Regions from separate parts of the Rhodoferax sp. GW821-FHT02C08 genome, predicted to be linked through region 3. Evidence: predicted binding sites of a transcription regulator. Region 3 holds the regulator's gene; each other region holds the start of a gene.
The links. Region 3 encodes FNR, which switches genes on or off when oxygen is low (the NO sensors DNR and NnrR bind a similar motif). Its sites were predicted from a motif close to TTGATNNNNATCAA; they were not measured.

Region 1: the regulator FNR is predicted to act here: its motif matches at 3,930-3,943, upstream of AC07VY_RS01500 (cation-translocating P-type ATPase).
Region 2: the regulator FNR is predicted to act here: its motif matches at 3,845-3,858, upstream of AC07VY_RS03455 (fatty acid desaturase).

Annotation. Positions count from the first base shown of each region.
Region 1 is NZ_JBWKVR010000001.1:326,312-332,450, forward strand. Features, by position in the region: gene arsA (arsenical pump-driving ATPase) at 1-1,185, opposite strand, end outside; gene AC07VY_RS01500 (cation-translocating P-type ATPase) at 1,188-3,734, opposite strand; gene AC07VY_RS01505 (ABC transporter permease) at 3,973-5,094, opposite strand; gene rbbA (ribosome-associated ATPase/putative transporter RbbA) at 5,095-6,139, opposite strand, start outside.
Region 2 is NZ_JBWKVR010000002.1:257,062-263,200, reverse strand. Features, by position in the region: gene AC07VY_RS03470 (ABC transporter permease) at 1-543, shown strand, start outside; gene AC07VY_RS03465 (ABC transporter ATP-binding protein) at 553-1,854, shown strand; gene AC07VY_RS03460 (OmpW/AlkL family protein) at 1,920-2,510, opposite strand; gene AC07VY_RS03455 (fatty acid desaturase) at 2,639-3,745, opposite strand; gene pyk (pyruvate kinase) at 4,008-5,441, shown strand; gene fba (class II fructose-bisphosphate aldolase) at 5,723-6,139, shown strand, end outside.
Region 3 is NZ_JBWKVR010000014.1:35,344-41,482, forward strand. Features, by position in the region: gene ccoO (cytochrome-c oxidase, cbb3-type subunit II) at 1-556, shown strand, start outside; gene AC07VY_RS17095 (cbb3-type cytochrome oxidase subunit 3) at 572-709, shown strand; gene ccoP (cytochrome-c oxidase, cbb3-type subunit III) at 728-1,642, shown strand; gene ccoG (cytochrome c oxidase accessory protein CcoG) at 1,652-3,091, shown strand; gene AC07VY_RS17110 (FixH family protein) at 3,113-3,385, shown strand; gene AC07VY_RS17115 (hypothetical protein) at 3,398-3,646, shown strand; gene fnr (fumarate/nitrate reduction transcriptional regulator Fnr) at 3,624-4,343, opposite strand; gene hemN (oxygen-independent coproporphyrinogen III oxidase) at 4,490-5,872, shown strand; gene AC07VY_RS17130 (sulfite exporter TauE/SafE family protein) at 5,875-6,139, shown strand, end outside.

The sequences.
Region 1 (6,139 bases), on a different contig from region 3:
GGGGTCGATGCGGTCCACGCGCAGGCCTAGCAGCGCACCGCCAAGCGTGCCGGCCAGGTGTGCGGCCGGGTCGGTGGTGCTCAGGTGCACGGTTTTGCCGCGCTGCACCAAACCGAGGGCAAGTGCTGCGGCAATGGTGGTTTTGCCCACGCCGCCTTTGCCCATCACCATCACCATCACCAGGCCATGGTCTGTGGCGGCCAGCGCGTCGGCCAATGCCGCCAGGTCGTGGCCAGCGGTAGCGGGTTCCATCGGCGAGGGCGGGGGCGCGATGGGCAGTGCTTGCCCGGATGACAGCAAGGCGCGCAGAGCGGGCAGTCCAATGGTGTCAAAGGCGCGCAGCGGGATCGTGTCCTGGGGCAAGGTGCGCAAGGACGCGGGCATGTCTTGCAAGGCCTGCAGGCCCAGCGCCTCGATGGCGTTGGCGACGGCATCGTCGCGTTGTCTGGCATGGAACACACCGTTGATCGCCAGGCGTTGGTTGCGCAGGCCCAGCCCCTTCAGCTCTTCAGCGCTGCGGGCTGCCTCGGCGATGGCGCCCTTGTCCGCCCGGGTGACCAGGACCACCGTGGTTTGCCTTGGATCGCTCAGCGTCGCCAGCGCTGCCTTGAAGCGTTCTTCCTGCATCTTCAAACCCGAGTGCGGGCCCAGGCAAGAGGCACCTCGGTCGTTACCTGCGAGGAAGCCGCTCCAGGCCTGGGGCAGGCTCAGCAGCCGCAGGGTGTGGCCGGTGGGTGCGGTGTCGAACACGATGTGGTCGAAGCGCGCATCGTGCTCGGACAGCAGCGTGGCGAACTCGTCGAAAGAGGCTATTTCGGTGGTGCAGGCGCCAGACAGCTGCTCGCGCACGGTGGCAAGTTCGGCGACGCTGGCCGCCACGCCCATCTGTGCCAATACGCGCTGGCGGTAGGCCTCTGCTGCCGTGTCGGGGTCGATGTTCAAGACCCACAGGCCGGGCGCGCCTGGCACAACCGTCGGCGTGTTGCGCAGTTCAACACCCAGCATCTCGTCGAGGTTAGAGGCCGCATCGGTGCTGACCAGCAACACATGTTTGCCGGCATCGGCCAGTGCCAGCGCGGCGGCGGTGGAGAGCGAGGTCTTGCCGACACCGCCCTTGCCGGTGAAGAACAGGTGCCGTGTGGCATGGGCCAGGAATGCCATGGGTTGCGGTGAAGGTGTAGACATATTCAGTTGGAGGATTTGAGGGGTGTTGGAGGGAGCTCAATCTGCCGCCCCATGGCCCACTTCACCGCCTCGAACCACAGCAGGCTGGCGGCGGCCAGGCCCAGCGCGGCCAGCAGCATCCACGGCGCGGGCTGCTCGAATGCAAACAGGCGGCGGATCGGGGCGAAGCCGAGCACCGCGCCCAGCAGTAGCACGGTGGCGGCGCAGGTCCAGCCAAAGTAGCGGTTGCGTGCGGCGTCCTTACGCCACGAGGGGCGGGTCCAGCTGCGGTTGGCGTAGATCAGGCCCAGGTTGGACAAAACCAGCACGCTGAACACCAGGGCCCGGGCCACGCCCTCTGAGTGCATCCGGGAGGTGGCATATACGGCCAGCAGCAGTACCAGCAGGCCCAGGCCCTGCCACAGGCCGCGCAGCAGCACGCTGCGGTCGAACAAATGGGCGCTGGCCGGGCGCGGTGGCACGGCCATGGCGTCAGCCTCCAGCGGCTCGGCCTCGAACACCACCGAGCAGGCCGGGTCGATGATCAGCTGCAGAAACAAGATGTGCACCGGCATCAGCAGCAGGGGCCAGCTCAGCAGCACGGGCAGCAGCGACAGGCCGACGATGGGCAGGTGCACACCCACCACGAACACAATCGCCTTGCGCAGGTTGGCAAACACGCGGCGGCCATAGCGCACGGCGGTGACGATGGAGGCAAAGTCGTCGTTCAGCAGCACCAGGTCGGCTGCCTGGCGGGCCACCTCGGTGCCGCGCGCGCCCATGGCCACGCCGATGTGGGCGGCCTTGAGGGCCGGCGCGTCGTTCACGCCGTCGCCGGTCATCGCCACCACGTCACCGCGCGCGCGGAAGGCCTGCACCAGCCTCAGCTTGTGCTCGGGCTGCACGCGGCAAAACACGTTGGTGTTCGCCAGGCGGGCCTGTAATTCCGTGTCGCTGAGGGCGGCGAGCTCCTGCCCGGTCATGGGCGCTGCACCGCTGGGCAGGCCGACCTGGCGGGCGATGGACAAGGCGGTGGCCGGGTGGTCGCCGGTCATCATCACCACGCGGATGCCGGCGGCGTGGCATTCGGCGATGGCCTGGGGCACATCGGGCCGTACCGGGTCTTCCAGCGCCACAAGGCCCAGGAATACGAAGTCGAAGTCGTGCTGGTTGTCTGGCAGGGGCTGGGCGGGGAACATGGCACTGGCCACGCCCAGTACGCGCAGGCCGTCGCCAGCCATGGTGGCGACCTGGGCGGCAATCTGCTGGCGTTGTGCCTCGGGTAGGTGGCACAGGTCCACGATGGCCTCGGGCGCGCCCTTGGCTGCAATCATGCGTTCGCGCAGATCGGGCGACTGCCATACACGCGACATGGCCAGCATTTCTGGCGACAGTGGGTAGTCGTCCACCAATGTCCAGTTGGCGTGCAGGTGTTCGGTATGCGCCAGCAGGCGCGCGCCTGCGTCAACGATCGCGGTTTCCATGGGGTCGAAGGCGCGGCGGTGGCTGGCCAGCACCGCATATTCCAGCACGCCATGCAGGCCCTCGGCCAGCGGCGCATTGCCAGCCTGCAGGCTGTCATAGGTCTCTGCGCCGGCGCACAGCCGCCGTACCGCCATGCGGTTGGCCGTGAGCGTACCGGTCTTGTCCACACACAACACGGTGGTGGCGCCCAGCAGCTCCACGGCGGGGATGTTACGGGCCAGCACTTGCTGGCGCGATAGGCGCCAGGCGCCCAGGCCGAGGAATAGCGTCAGGATCACCGGCAGTTCCTCGGGCAGCACTGCCATGGACAGCGTCAGTCCGGCCAGCAGCCCGCCCAGCCAGTCGCCGCGCAGCAGGCCGTAGGCCACGGCCAGCGCAGCCGCCAGGGCAATACCCACGATGGCCACGGCTTTGACGACGTGTTTGGTTTCCTGCTGGATGGGCGTGGTCTCGCTGGCGATGCCTTCCAGTGACTTGCCTATGCGGCCCAGCGTGCTGCGTTCGCCGGTGGCCACCACCAGGCCTTGCCCGCTGCCCTGCGTGACCAGCGTGCCTGAGAAGGCCTGCGCTGCTGCAGCGCCACCGGCCTGCTTCTGCACCGGCACGGATTCGCCGGTGAGCAGGGATTCGTCCAGTGCGAGGTTGGCGGTGTGGGTCAGTTGCAGATCGGCAGGCACGCGGTCGCCCTCGTCCAGCAGCACCGCGTCGCCGCAGACAAGGTCGCAGGCTGAGATTTTCAGGGGCTGGTCGCCACGCAGCACCAGCGCCAGTGGGCTGGACAGGTCGCGTAGCGCGTCCAGCGAGCGTTCGGTGCGCCGCTGCTGCACAAAGCTGATGCCCATCACCACGCACACAAAGCCCAGCAGCATCAGTGCTTCCTGGTGGTCGCCCAGCAGCATGTAGAGCGCGCCGCAGGCCACCAGCAGCAGGAACATGGGCTCCAGTACCACATCAACCACCAGGCGCAACAGGCTGCGCGGCCTGGAGGTGGGCAGCGCATTGGGGCCGTCTTGCGCCAGGCGCTGTTGCGCTTCGGCCTGGGTCAGGCCGGTGGTGTTCAGGCTTGGCGGGATACGGTCCGCCACTATGTTGGCCTGGCGGAATCTGCCGACCAAGCGGAGATGATGACGCTCGCCACCAGCAGGGCAGCCAGGGCGCTGCGAACAATTGAAGTTGTCATAGGGGCTTTCGCTGGATTGAGGTCGTTCGCGCACGAGGCTTCCGCAGCACTTCAGATTTTTGCTGTGCTGTTTAGTCTGACGCCAGCTTGTTTTCTGTTGTTGATGCAGGTCAAGCCATCCATTGCAGCCCCTGGGGACACACTCAGGCCATCTGGCTGATCGTCTTGCGAAAGCGGGCCAGGGAGGCAAAGAAAAATACAGTGCCAATCACCAGAATGGCCAGCAGCTGCGGCCATACCACCGCCAGGCCGGCGCCCCGGTACAAAATCGCCTGACCAGCGGACACAAAGTGGGTGGTGGGGGCCACCAGCATCACGTTTTGTACCAGGGCCGGCATACTTTCACGCGGGGTGGCCCCGCCCGACAGCATCTGCAGCGGCAGCAGCACCAATACCAGCAGCATGCCGAACTGCGGCATGGAGCGCGCCAGGGTGGCCAAGAAGATACCCAGGGATGTCGTGGCAAACAGGTGCAGCGCAGCCGCCAGCATGAACAGCGCCACCGACCCTTCGATCGGCACGCCTAAAGCGCCCTGCACCACAAACACCAAGGCTGTTAGCGCAGCCAACAGCACCACCAGACCCATGGACCACACCTTGGCCAGCATGATCTCGATGGGCGTCACCGGCATCACCAGCAGATGCTCCAACGTGCCGTGTTCGCGCTCGCGTATCAGTGCAGCGCCGGTGAGGATGATGGACAGCATGGTGACGTTGTTGATGATCTCCATCAGTGAGCCGAACCAGGCTTGCTCCAGATTTGGGTTGAAGCGCATGTGCAGCACCAGGTCTACCGGCGCTACCGCAGTGCTGCGGTAGCGTTGCACAAATTCGTTGATTTCGCTGGTCACGATCTGCTGGATGTAGCCATTGCCGGTAAACGCCTGGCTCATTAGCGTGGCATCCACATTCAGCTGCAAGATGGGCGTGCGGCCTGCCAGCACATCACGCTGGAAGTTGGGTGGAATGTCCAGCACAAAGGTGTATTGGCCACTGTCCATGCCCGCATCCACTTCGGCTAGCGACACCATGGTGGGGGGCTTGAAGTGCGGGGGGTACAAGCTGGAAATGATGCGCGCCGACAGCGGCGATCCGTCTTCGTCCACGATGGCAATCGGTGCGTTGTGCAGACTCTCCGGCATGGCCGTGGCCGCCACATAGATCGACAGGGTGAAGGTATAGGCGATCAGCACCAGCATCATCGGGTCGCGCACCAGACTCCACAATTCCTTGACGCCCAAGCGGTAGATGTTGGGGATGCGCATTCAGCGGGCCTGCTTTTTCAGCAGCCATATGGACATGAGCAGGATCACGGGGGCGGCGATCAGCAGAGGCCAGAACGATGCACCCAGGTTGGAGAAATCCAGCGCCTTGTTGAACACGCCGCGGCAGATCGTCAAGAAGTGCGTGGCGGGATAGATGTGTCCAACCACCGCACCCATGCCTTCGAGTGAGGACACGGGATTCGTCAGGCCCGCAAACTGCACGCAGGGGATGATGGTGCCGATCATGGTGACAAATATCGCAGCGATCTGGCTCTTGGTGAAGGTGGACGCCAGCAGGCCAATGCCGGTAGAGCTGAGCACAAACACCAGGGCGGCCAGTGTCAGCGTGGCAAAGCTGCCCTTGATGGGCACGTCAAACACGGTCACGGCCAACGCCGCCATCAAGAAAAAATTGAACATGGCCAGCGCGATGTACGGCAGCTGTTTGCCCAGCAGGAACTCGCTGCGGGTGACCGGGGTGACGTACAGGTTGATGATGGAGCCCATCTCTTTCTCGCGCACCACCGACAGTGCCGTCAGCATGGCCGGGATCATCATCAACAGCATGGGGATGACAGCCGGCACCATGGCGGGCAGGCTTCGGACATCGGGGTTGTAGCGGTAGCGCGTCTCGATGCTGGCGGGTGCTGCCACCGACTGGCCCAGCCTGTGGGCGGCCATGTCGGCCAGCCAGGTTGCGTGCATGGCCTGCACATAGCCGCGCACGGTTTCGGCCCGGGCGGGCATGGCGCCATCGACCCAGGCCCCCATTTGCACCGGCGTGCCGCGTTCTATGTCGCGGCCGAAGCCATGGGGTATTTCGATGGCCAGCGACAGCTCGCCGCTGCGCATGCGCTGGTCCAGATCGGCGTAGCTGGTGATGGCTGGTTTCTCGATGAAGTAGCGCGAACCGGAGAGGTTGAGCACGTAGTTCTGGCTCAGTGCCGTTTGGTCCTGGTCCATCACGGCGTAGGAGAGGTTCTCTACATCCAGATTGATGCCATAGCCCATGATGCACATCAAGAATGCCGTGCCCAGCAGCGCC
Region 2 (6,139 bases), on a different contig from region 3:
TGGATCGGTTTGCGGCCCCAGTATTCGCAGCGGGTGCAGGCGGTGGCGCAGTTTTTGGCGGCATTTCCGGTGAACCTGATGTTCCCACTGGTGGTGTTCGTACTGGTGACGCTGCGCTTGAACCCGAATATCTGGCTCAGCCCCTTGATGGTGTTTGGTACCCAGTGGTACATCCTGTTCAACGTGGTGGCCGGCGCGGCAACCATTCCCAACGAGCTGCGGTTGGCGGCAGACAACCTGGGCGTCAAGGGCTGGCTGAAGTGGAAGCGCATCTACCTGCCCGCAGTGTTCCCCAGCTACCTTACGGGTGCCATTACCGCCAGTGGTGGCTCCTGGAATGCCAGCATCGTGGCCGAGTACGTCACCTGGGGCAAGACCACGCTGGTAGCCGATGGCCTGGGCAGCTATATCAAGCAAATGACCGATGCCGGCGACTTCCACCGCATTGCGCTGGGTATTGGTGTGATGTGTATTTTTGTGATGTTTTTAAACCGCTTCTTCTGGCGCAAGCTGTACTTGCTGGCCGAAGACCGCAGCCGCTGAGGAGCCAAGATGGGCAAGAACCTACTCATTGAACTGGGCGGTGTCGCCAAGTCATTCCAGGCTGCCGACGGTACGGCCCGCACGGTACTGGACAGGGTGGATTTCCAGCTGGCCGAGGGCGAAATTGTCGCCTTGCTCGGCAAATCCGGCTCGGGAAAATCGACTCTGCTGCGCATCATGGCCGGCCTGATTCCGGCCGACCACGGCCAGGTCAGCTACCGCCAGAAGCCTATTTATGGCCCGGTGGCGGGCATCGCCATGGTTTTTCAGTCGTTTGCACTGTTTCCCTGGCTGACGGTGCAGCAGAACGTGGAGCTGGGTTTGGAGGCCCAGGGCGTGGCGCCCGACGAACGTGCAAAGCGTGCCGATGCGGTGCTGGAAATGATCGGCCTGGCCGGTTTTGGTGGTGCCTTGCCGCGCGAGCTGTCTGGCGGCATGAAGCAGCGCGTGGGGATTGCGCGCGCGCTGGTGACCAACCCCGACATACTTTTGATGGACGAAGCCTTTTCTGCCCTGGATGTATTGACCGGCGAGACCCTGCGCAACGACATGCTGGAGCTGTGGGACGGCGACAAGATCCCGACCAAGGGCATTTTGATCGTTTCGCACAATATCGAAGAGGCTGTGATGATGGCCGACCGCGTCATCATCCTGTCCAGCGACCCGGGCCGTATCCGTGTCGAGGTGAAAATTGATTTGCCGCGCCCGCGCGATGTGGACGGGGTCGAAGTCCGAGCCTTGATCGACGAGGTTTATGGCCTGATGACTATGCGTCCGGCACAAGAAGTGGCGCCTGGCATGCCGACCACCTTGCATCTGGGCTATCGCTTGCCGGAAACTGACATTACCCGCATCGAAGGGGTGCTGGACTTGCTGGCCGATACACCGTTTGACGGTCATGCTGATTTGCCGCAGTTGGCCGAGGAATCCGAGCTGGCCGACGAAGAGCTGTTCCCCACCTACGAGGCCTTGGGCATGCTGGGTTTGGCCCATGTGGACAAGGGCGACATCATGCTGACCGCGCTGGGGCGCAACTATGTGGAGGCGGACCAGGCCCAAAAGCAGGAAATTTTCGGCCAGCAGTTGCTGACCCACGTGCCTTTGGCGGCGCATATCCGGCGCAGCCTGGAAGACGAGCCCTCTGGAAGCTTGACCGAAAAGCGCTTTCTGGATCTGCTGGAGGAGTTCATGGAGGCCGACAAGGCCAAGCGCGTGCTGGAGGTGGCCATCGAATGGGGGCGTTATGGCGAGGTCTACAGCTATGACTACCACACGGGTCGATTGACCTTGCCAGAGCAGTCCGAGGATTGAGCTGCGGCGCGGCAGGCTTTTCTGTCAAGAAAAAAGCGCCCTGACAGGCGCTTTTTCATGGGGGCTTAGAAGCGCCAGCCCAGGCCGACACCGTACAGAACCGGATCAATTTTGAAAGTGCCTAGCTTGGCGCCGCCGGCACTCACATCGGTGCGAATGTAGACCTTTTTCACGTCAAAATTCAAATACATATTTTTGGCCAGCGGGATGTCCATACCCGCTTGCAGCACGGGGCCAAAGCTGTTGCGATCCACATCGACGCCGGCTGGAAGATTGACTGCGCTGATGCGGGTGTAGTTGAGGCCCGCACCCACATAAGGTTTGAAGCCTGCGGTGTTGAAGTGGTACTGCAGCGTCAGGGTGGGCGGCAGGTGCTTGAAGCTGCCAATCGCGGTGTTGCCGGCACTCAGGGTTTGTTTTTGTGGAACAGTCAGCACCAGCTCGGCGGCTATCTGGGGTGTGAAGAAGTAGCTGATGTCTACTTCGGGCAGCCATTTGTCATTGATGCTTAGCGAGAGCGGTGTGTTGTCGCCATTGCTGCTTTGAAGGTACACGGCACGTGCACGTACCAGCCAAGGTCCTTCGGTTGCGGATTGGGCGAAAGCCGAGGCCGAAACCATGGCACACAGGGCGGCAGCAAGCAGGGTTTTTTTCATGATTTTCTTTCGATCACGGTAGCGGGGATATTCCCAGCCCTGATTACAAAAGAGGTTATCGCTGGCCACTTTGCGCCCGGTCAAAATGGCTGCGGGCCCTGCTTGCGCTATATCAAATGTGGGCCCATTCAGGTGAGAGCGTGGCGTGGGGTGCTGGTGGAGTTGCCGGCAAAATCGGTCCAGCAATTGCGCGTCAGGTCATATAGCTTGCAGCTGCGGGCGGTTTGAAAGTACCAGCGCCAGGAGAACGCCTGGATGATGATGCGTCCCGGCAGCAGCTCTTCCAGCGTTCTCTGGGCTTCTTTCAAACGGTACAGCGGAATGCTCATGTCCACGTGGTGGGCCGTGTGCTCCATGATGTGGTGCATCAGTGCGCCAATTTGGAACGAGAAGGTGAGGTGCACCGTGGTCGATACGAAAGGCTGTGCCTTGGCCCAGGTGGCGCGGTCGCCATGCCAAGACACTTTGGTGTGGGTATGGTGCACATAGACCACAAAGCCGATCATGGAGAACCAGAACAGCAGTGGCACGACAAAGCCGGTGGCGATGAGCAGGGCCAGTGATTGCTGCGTCACCAATGCGGCCGTGGCAATGGCTGCCAGCCACAGCAGTCCAAAGCTGGAAATCAGCACGCAATCCCAGGTGAAGATGGGGCGCTGCGTACCCATGCTGGACTTGCTGGGAAAGAACATGCGGCGCCACCATATCTCCACGATGTAGTAGAGGCCCGGTGCCCAGCCGCTGCGGTAGATGCGCTGCATGAAGCGCTGCCGGGGCGACAAGGCCTGGTATTCCTCGGGTGTCAGCGGCGCCCAGACGAAGTCCACGCCCTTGAGGTTGGTGAAGCCATGGTGCACCACGTTGTGGCCTACATCCCACAAGCTATAGGCCGTCAGCGACGGCAGGAAGGCAATGCGCCCCAGCCATTTGTTCAGGCGGCGGTGGGGTGTCAGGCTCTGGTGGCAGCCATCGTGGCCGATGATGAACAGACGCCCAATCACGAAACCTGCTGCCAGACCGCACAGCAGCTTCAGCCAGGGCGATGCCAGCAGCACGGTGGCACTGAGTGCCACCGCGAGCAAGGCGTAGTCCAGCGCGAGCAGGAACAAGGCCCTCAGGGTTGTACGCTGGGACAGTGGAATCAGCCAGGAGCGTATGACTTTGCGGTGCGGCAGTGGCTCGCCCGGAGGGAGCGGACTCGGAAGGAGGGGCGTACTGTGGATGGAAGAGGTCATAGGGAAAACACGGGTCAGGAATCTACACGCGGCACGCAGTGGCGGCGGCACACGCAAAAGTTGCGTGCCATGATGCTAACCGCGCGGGGTGAAATGCCTCTGACCAGGATCAATACTGTGTGCAATAGAGTTGATGCGCCCAATTTGAGCGAGCCGAATGGCAATAGCTGAGTGCCCGCTGACGGGGGCTCAGGCTGTAACCTTTTGGTAACTTGTTTCATGTAAAAATCGAAACTAAATTACATATCCGGAGACTTATCCCATGCCCCGCCTTGCTACCAAAATCGTTGCCACCTTGGGCCCAGCCTCGAACAGCCCGGAAATACTGGAGCAACTGATCCGTGCAGGCGTGAACGTTGTGCGGCTGAATTTCAGCCATGGCAAGGCACAAGACCATATCGATCGCGCCATGATGGTGCGTGAAGCCGCCAAGCGCGCAGGCGTGGAGGTGGCCATCATGGCCGACCTGCAAGGTCCAAAGATCCGCGTTGCCAAGTTCGCCGAAGGCAAGGTGATGCTGGAGCCCGGTCAGAAATTCGTGCTGGACGCTGCGCGCGCCGAGCCCGGTGACATCAATGGCGTAGGCCTGGACTACAAAGAGTTGCCACGCGAGGTGAAGTCTGGCGATGTACTGCTGCTGAACGACGGTCTGATTGTCATGACCGTGGAGTTTGTGCGCGGTGAAGCCGTGCACACGGTGGTGAACCTCGGGGGTGAGTTGTCCAACAACAAGGGCATCAATAAAAAGGGCGGCGGATTAACCGCGCCGGCGCTGACTTCCAAGGACATGGAAGACATCAAGACCGCGATGTCTTTCCAGGCCGATTACGTGGCCGTCAGCTTCCCCAAGAATGCGACCGACATGGAAATGGCGCGCCAGTTGTGCAATGTGGCTGCTGCCGAATACCGCCACAAACCCGGCATGATTGCCAAGATTGAGCGAGCTGAAGCCATTCCGCTGCTGCAATCGATTCTGGATGCCAGCGACGGCATCATGGTGGCGCGCGGTGACTTGGCTGTGGAAGTGGGCAATGCCGCCGTGCCAGCGCTGCAAAAACGCATGATCCGTATGGCACGTGCCAGCGACAAGGTGGTGATTACCGCCACCCAGATGATGGAAAGCATGATCACCAACCCCGTGCCCACCCGTGCCGAGGTCAGCGATGTGGCCAATGCTGTGCTGGACGGCACCGATGCGGTGATGCTTAGCGCGGAAACCGCTGCCGGCAAATTCCCGCTGGAAACCGTGCTGGAGATGGCCAATATCTGCCACGAAGCCGAAAAGGCCGAATATGGCGAGCTGGAAGCCGACTTCAAGGGCAAGATTTTTGAACGCATCGACCAGTCCATCGCCATGGGCGCATTGTTCACCGCGCAGCATCTGGGTGCAAAGGCGATTGTGGCCATGACCGATAGCGGCTCTACCGCCTTGTGGATGAGCCGCCACAGTATCCACGTGCCTATCTATGCCCTGACGCCGCGCTTGGCCACCCAGCGCAAGATGTGCCTGTACCGCAATGTGCTGCCTTTGCTGATGGACGCCAGCAGCGACCGTGACACGGCGTTGGGCCAGGCTGAACGCCATTTGACGCAGCGCGGCATCGTACAGCGCGGCGACATTTACGCCATTACTTGCGGCGAACCCATGGGTGCTCCTGGCGGCACCAATATGCTGAAGATCTGCCAGGTCGGCTAAACCTCTCCCGCCCTGCCGCCGGGTTTTTAACCCGGTCCAACGCCCGCTTCATGCGGGCGTTTGTGTTTCCAGGCACCAGTCGGTTTAGTTCGGCTGTAAAACTGTTGTTTCAAAATGAAAAAATCGGGTGTTTGCCAGGGTTGGCCCGTGTTTTGCGAATCCTTTGGCGCAGGGGCAAGGCTAAAATTAACAGAGTTACCAAGCGGTTACGGAGAAATTGGTATCCGTACCAGCCTCGATTGGCCGCCTTGTCCTGATTCTTAACTCTCTGGAAGCACCCTATGGCACTCGTCTCTATGCGTGAATTGTTGGACCATGCCGCCGAAAATGGCTATGGCATCCCGGCTTTCAATGTCAACAATCTGGAGCAAGTCCAGGCCGTGATGTCGGCTGCGGACGAAGTGGGTGCTCCCGTCATTCTGCAAGCCAGCGCGGGTGCGCGCAAATATGCGGGTGAGCCCTTCATCAAGCATCTGATCCAGGCGGCGCTGGAAACCTGGCCGCACATTCCTCTGGTCATGCACCAGGACCACGGCCAAAGCCCTGACGTGTGCCAGGGCGCGATCAACCTGGGTTTCAGCTCGGTGATGATGGATGGCTCTTTGCATGCCGACGGTAAAACCATCGCCAGCTACGACTACAACGTGGAAGTTACCGCCAAGGTGGCCGCCATGGCCCACAAGGTGGGCGTGACCGTG
Region 3 (6,139 bases):
CACCGGCCTGAAACCCTACACACCCTTGCAGCTGATGGGCCGCGACATCTACCTGCGCGAAGGCTGCTACGGCTGCCATTCGCAGATGATCCGCCCGTTCCGCGCCGAGACACTGCGCTATGGCCACTACTCGGTGGCGGGTGAGTTTGTCTACGACCACCCGTTCCAGTGGGGCAGCAAGCGCACCGGCCCGGACCTGCACCGCGTGGGCGGCAAGTACAGCGACGAATGGCATCGCATCCACCTGCACAACCCGCGCGACGTGGTGCCCGAGTCGAACATGCCGGCCTACCCCTGGTTGGAAAAGGCCCTGCTGGACCCGACCGATGTGGCGCCGCGCATGAAGGCCTTGCGCACCGTGGGCGTGCCCTATACCGACGCCGAAATTGCCGGCGCAGCGGCCGAGGTGAAAGACAAGACCGAACAGGAAGCCCTGATCGCCTACCTGCAGGTGCTGGGCCGTGCGCTGTCTGATCAGTTGGCCGCGCAGGCCGCTGCCACGGCGCCCGCTGCTCCAGCGTCCGCCACGCCCGTTACTCCAGTTAACGCTCCTTGATACAGAAAGCCCGCCATGGACGTCACCACCTTGCGCATCGCCGCCACGGTTGTCAGCTTCATCACCTTTGTTGGTATCTGGGTTTGGGCTTTTTCCAGCCGCAACAAAGCCCAGTTTGACGAGGCAGCACAACTGCCTTTCCAGCAAGACTGATTCCCAAGAGGATTTTGTATGAGCGATTTCACAAACAATCTCTGGTCGGTATGCATCGCGGCCATCTCGGTCGCCAGCATTGCCGCCTGCCTGCTGCTGCTTTGGATCACGGCCCGTAAAAAGGTGCCGTTCCAGAGCGACAACACCACCGGCCATGTGTGGGACGGTGACCTGCGCGAGATGAACAACCCCTTGCCACGCTGGTGGGTGGGCTTGTTCGTCTTGACCATCGTGTTCTCAGTCGGCTACCTGGCCTTCTACCCTGGCCTGGGCAACTTTGCCGGCAAGCTGGGTTGGACTTCGGCCAACGAATACAGCGACGAAGTGAAGACCGCAGATGCGGCGCTGCAGCCCCTGTATGCCGATTTTGTGGCTCTGCCGCCCGAGCAACTGGCGGGCCGCGCGCCCGCCATGGCGATTGGCGAGCGCCTGTTCATGAACAACTGCGCCCAGTGCCACGGCTCGGACGCCCGTGGCAGCAAAGGCTTCCCCAACCTGACCGATGCCGACTGGCTGCACGGTGGTACGCCGGACAAGATCAAGGAAACCATCACCCATGGCCGCATCGGCCAAATGCCCCCGATGGCCGCCGCAGTGGGCACGCCGGACGACGTGAAGAACGTGGCCAACTATGTGCTGAGCCTGTCGGGTAGCCCGCATGACTCGGTGCGCGCCGGTCTGGGCAAGGCCAAGTTTGGTGTCTGCGCGGCCTGCCACGGGGTGGGCGGCAAGGGCAACCAGGCGCTGGGCGCCCCGAATCTGTCGGACGACATCTGGCTGCACGGTTGGGGCGAGGCCGCCATCATGGAGATGGTCAATAAGGGCAAGATCAACCAGATGCCGGCCCAGCAAGGCAAGCTGACCGAGGCCCAGATCCATGTGTTGACGGCTTACATCTGGGGCATGTCCAACAAGCCCGTGGCCAGCAAGTAGGAGCATGGTGTGAACACCGCCGCGCCCCGCAAGACCATCCCCATCGTGCCTGTGCCTGGAGCAGATGCCGATGAGGTGATGGTGTCGCTGTACGCGGCCAGCAAGAAGATCTACCCACGTTCAGTGCAGGGCCTGTTTGCGCGCTGGCGCTGGGCCATGGTGTTGCTGACGCAACTGGTGTTCTACGGCCTGCCCTGGCTGCAATGGGGCCAGCGCCAGGCGGTACTGTTTGACCTGGAGGCTCGCCGCTTCTACATCTTTTCACTGGTGTTGTACCCGCAGGATTTCATCTACCTGACCGGGCTGCTGGTGGTGTCTGCGCTGTCCCTGTTTCTGTTCACCGCCGTGGCAGGGCGCCTATGGTGTGGCTTTGCCTGCCCGCAGACGGTGTACAGCGAAATCTTCATGTGGATAGAGCGCCATATCGAGGGCGACCGCGCCGCCCGCATGCGGCTGGACGGTGCGCCTATGTCGGGCCACAAGCTGGCCCGCAAGTCGGCCAAGCACGCCGCCTGGCTGCTGCTGTCCCTCTGGACCGGTTTTACCTTCGTCTCGTATTTCACGCCCACCTATGCGCTGCTGCAGGAGTCTTTGAGCGGCAGCTTTGGCTCGTGGGAAGTGTTCTGGGGCCTGTTCTACAGCTTTGCCACCTATGGCAACGCCGGCTTCATGCGCGAGCAGGTCTGCAAATACATGTGCCCGTATGCGCGCTTCCAGAGCGCCATGTTCGACAAGGACACGCTGATCGTCAGCTACGACACCACCCGTGGCGAGCCCCGGGGCTCGCGTTCGCGCAAGGCGGACCCCGCGGCCTTGGGCCTGGGCTCTTGCGTGGACTGCACGCTGTGCGTGCAGGTCTGCCCCACAGGTATCGATATCCGCGAGGGCTTGCAGTACGAATGCATAGGCTGCGCCGCCTGCGTGGATGTGTGCGACGGCGTGATGGACAAGATGGGCTATGCCCCAGGCCTGATCCGCTTTGCCACCCAGAACGGCATGGCCCAGGGCTGGTCGGGCCGGCAGATACTGCGGCGTGTGCTGCGGCCTCGGGTACTGGTCTACGGCACGGTGCTGCTGGTGTTGACGCTGGCGCTGCTAGGCAGCCTGTTGACGCGTACCCCGCTGAAGGTGGACGTGGTGCGTGACCGCGCGGCGCTATCGCGCATTGTGTCCGGTGGCCAGCTTGAAAACGTGTACCGCCTGCAGGTCATGAACGCCAGTGAAGTGCCGCAGCGCTACCACCTTACAGCCCATGGGCTGGACGGGCTTGTGCTGGCCTCGGACGAATGGGTGGACCTGGAGCCGGTAGCCTCGCGCTGGGTGGCGGTGCGCCTGCATATCCCTTATGGTTCTGTCGAACCGGGCTCTTACCCGGTATTCTTCGACATCCAGACCGCGGATGGAAGCACCAAGGTATCGGAAAAGTCCACGTTCTTTGTTCCCCGCTGACGATAACTCCAGGAGACTGCCATGCCCTCTCATGTATCTGCTACACCGGTGCCGCTGCCATGGTGGCGCTACGGCTATGTCTGGCTGGTGATTTCTGGCCCGCTGGCCGTGGTGGTGGCGGCCTTGGTCTCGGGCTGGATCGCCATCCGCCAGCAGGACCCGGTGCTGGCCCAGGACTACTACCGCCAGGGGCTGGAGATCAATAAGACCCTGGCCGCCCAGGGCCCGCTGGCACCGGCCGAGCAGGGGCGCAACCATGCTGCGTCGCCGCCCGGCTCGGTGCGTACCAAGTAGCCGGAGGGCACTATGCAAAGCTTTAGGGTGGTAGGTGTGGTCTGGCCCGCGTTCCTGGGCGCATGCATGCTGGAGATGCTGGTGTTTGCGGTGGTCGATCCCTACAGCCTGCAATGGCTGGGGCAGCCGCTGCCTTTGTCACGCCAGGGCGTGTACAGCCTGGCGTTCTTTGCGTTCTGGGCGGTGGCTGTGCTGGTGGGTTGCCTGACGCTGCTGGTGGGCCAGCCGGTGGCGGTGCCTAGAGACAGGGCTGAAGATTGACGATACGCTTGAGCGCTTCGGTGTCCAGGATGCGGATGTGGCGCTGCTTGACCTCGACCACGCCGTCTTCCACAAATTTGGAGAAGGTGCGGCTCACGGTTTCCAGCTTCAGGCCCAGGTAGCTGCCGATTTCCTCGCGCGTCATGCGCAGGATGAGTTCGGACTGTGAAAACCCGCGCGCATGCAGGCGCTGCACCAGGTTTAGCAAAAAGGCCGCCAGGCGTTCCTCGGCGCGCATGCTGCCCAGTAGCAGCATCACGCCGTGCTCGCGCACGATCTCACGGCTCATGATCTTGTGCACATGGCGCTGCAAGGAGTTGACTTCGCGCGAGAGCTCTTCAATGCGGTGGAAGGGCATTTCGCACACTTCGGCATCTTCCAGGGCCACCGCATCGCAGGTGTGGTGGTCGTTGACGATGCCGTCCAGGCCGATGATTTCGCCAGCCATTTGAAAGCCGGTAACCTGGTCGCGGCCATCTTCGGTGGTGACGGTGGTCTTGAAGAAGCCTGTACGGATGGCGTACAGCGCCTTGAAGGTTTCGCCGTTATGGAACAGCGCCGTGCCTCGCAGTACTTTTCGGCGTACTGCTACCAGGTCGTCAATGCGCTCTAGCTCTTCTTTGTTCAGGCCCAAGGGCATGCACAGCTCACGCAGGTTGCAGTTGGAGCAAGCGACTTTGATTGAGGTGGGGACCATGCGCAGAGTATGAACTTGATGGAGATCAATGGAGCTATTTGATGTATCTCATTGTCTCTGGTGCCATCTGCTGCGGTTTTGATCCACGTCAATGAAACAAGCGTGGCTTCGCGGCACATTCCAGTCATGCAACCTGACTGCCCGCCATGACCCGTGTTTTGCCCGAATTGTTACGCCGTTTTGATGTGCCTGGGCCGCGGTACACGTCCTATCCCACCGCCGACAGGTTTGTCGAGGCCTTTACCTGTGAGGACTATAGCCGGGCCCTGCAGCAACGCAACCAGGGGGCGGCAGCACTGAGCCTGCCCCTGTCGCTATACGTGCACATACCGTTTTGCGAGTCGCTTTGCTACTACTGCGCTTGCAACAAGATCATCACCAAGCGGCATGAGCGCGGAGCCGCCTATCTGCGCTATCTGGAGCGCGAAACCGCTCTGCACACCGCCCAGCTGGGCGAGCGGCGCAATGTCAGCCAACTGCACTTGGGCGGCGGCAGCCCTACTTTTTTGAGTGACGACGAGCTGGCCCAGCTGATGGCCATGTTGCGGCGCCATTTCGTGTTGGCCCCCGGCGGCGAATACTCTATTGAGGTGGACCCCCGCACCGTGGACGCCAAACGCCTGCAGGCCTTGGCCACCTTGGGCTTCAACCGGCTCAGCTTTGGGGTACAGGACTTTGATGCCGACGTGCAAAAAGCGGTGCACCGCATCCAGCCCGCGCAGCAAGTGTTCGAGCTGGTGGAGGTGGCCCGCACGCTGGGCTTTGAGTCCATCAATGTGGACCTGATCTACGGCTTGCCGCGGCAGACACCGGCATCTTTTGCACGCACGCTGGAGCAGGTGGTAGAGCTGCGGCCCGACCGCATTGCCCTGTACGCCTATGCCCATCTGCCCGAGCGCTTCAAGCCCCAACGCCGCATTCTGGGCGCTGAGCTGCCGGCGGCGGCCGACAAGCTGTCCATGCTGTCGCAGGCCTTCGACACCTTTTTGGAAGCCGGCTATGTGTACATCGGCATGGACCACTTCGCCTTGCCCAACGACGCGCTGGCCATCGCCCAGCGCCAGGGCCGGCTGCACCGCAACTTCCAGGGCTACAGCACCCAGCCCGACTGCGACCTGGTCGGCCTGGGCGTGTCGGCCATAGGCCGCATAGGCGCCACCTACAGCCAGAACGCCAAGACCCTGGAGGAGTACTGCGACCGTATCGACCAGGGCCAGCTACCGGTGGTGCGTGGCCTGGCGCTGAACCGCGACGACCTGGTGCGCCGCGCCATCATCATGGGCCTGATGTGCCAGGGCGAGGTGCAGTTCGAATCCATCGAGCTGGCATTTCTGGTGGATTTCAAAAAGACCTTCGCCGCCGAGCTGGCGGCTCTGCAGCCCTTGGTGGAGGCCGGCTTGGTGCAGCTGGAAGACAGCGGTATCCGCGTCACGGCCACTGGCTGGTTCCTGGTGCGCGCGGTGGCCATGGTGTTTGACCGCTACCTGCAGGCCGACCGCAACCGCGCCCGCTTCTCAAGAATCATTTGAACATGCAAACGGGCCTGGCCTGGACCGCACTGCTGATGGGCCTGGCCGGCGGTCCGCACTGCGCCGCCATGTGCGGCGCAGCCTGTGGCAGCCTGGGCCGTCTGGCCGGCGCGCAGCGGCCCTGGCTGGGCATGCTGCAGCTGCAGGCCGGGCGCCTGGTGGGCTACAGCCTGGCCGGTGCGCTGGCGGCCTGGGCGGCCGACAACCTGGCCTGGCTGGCTCGCCAGTCAACCGCGCTGCAGCCGCTGTGGACCCTGTTCCATGTGG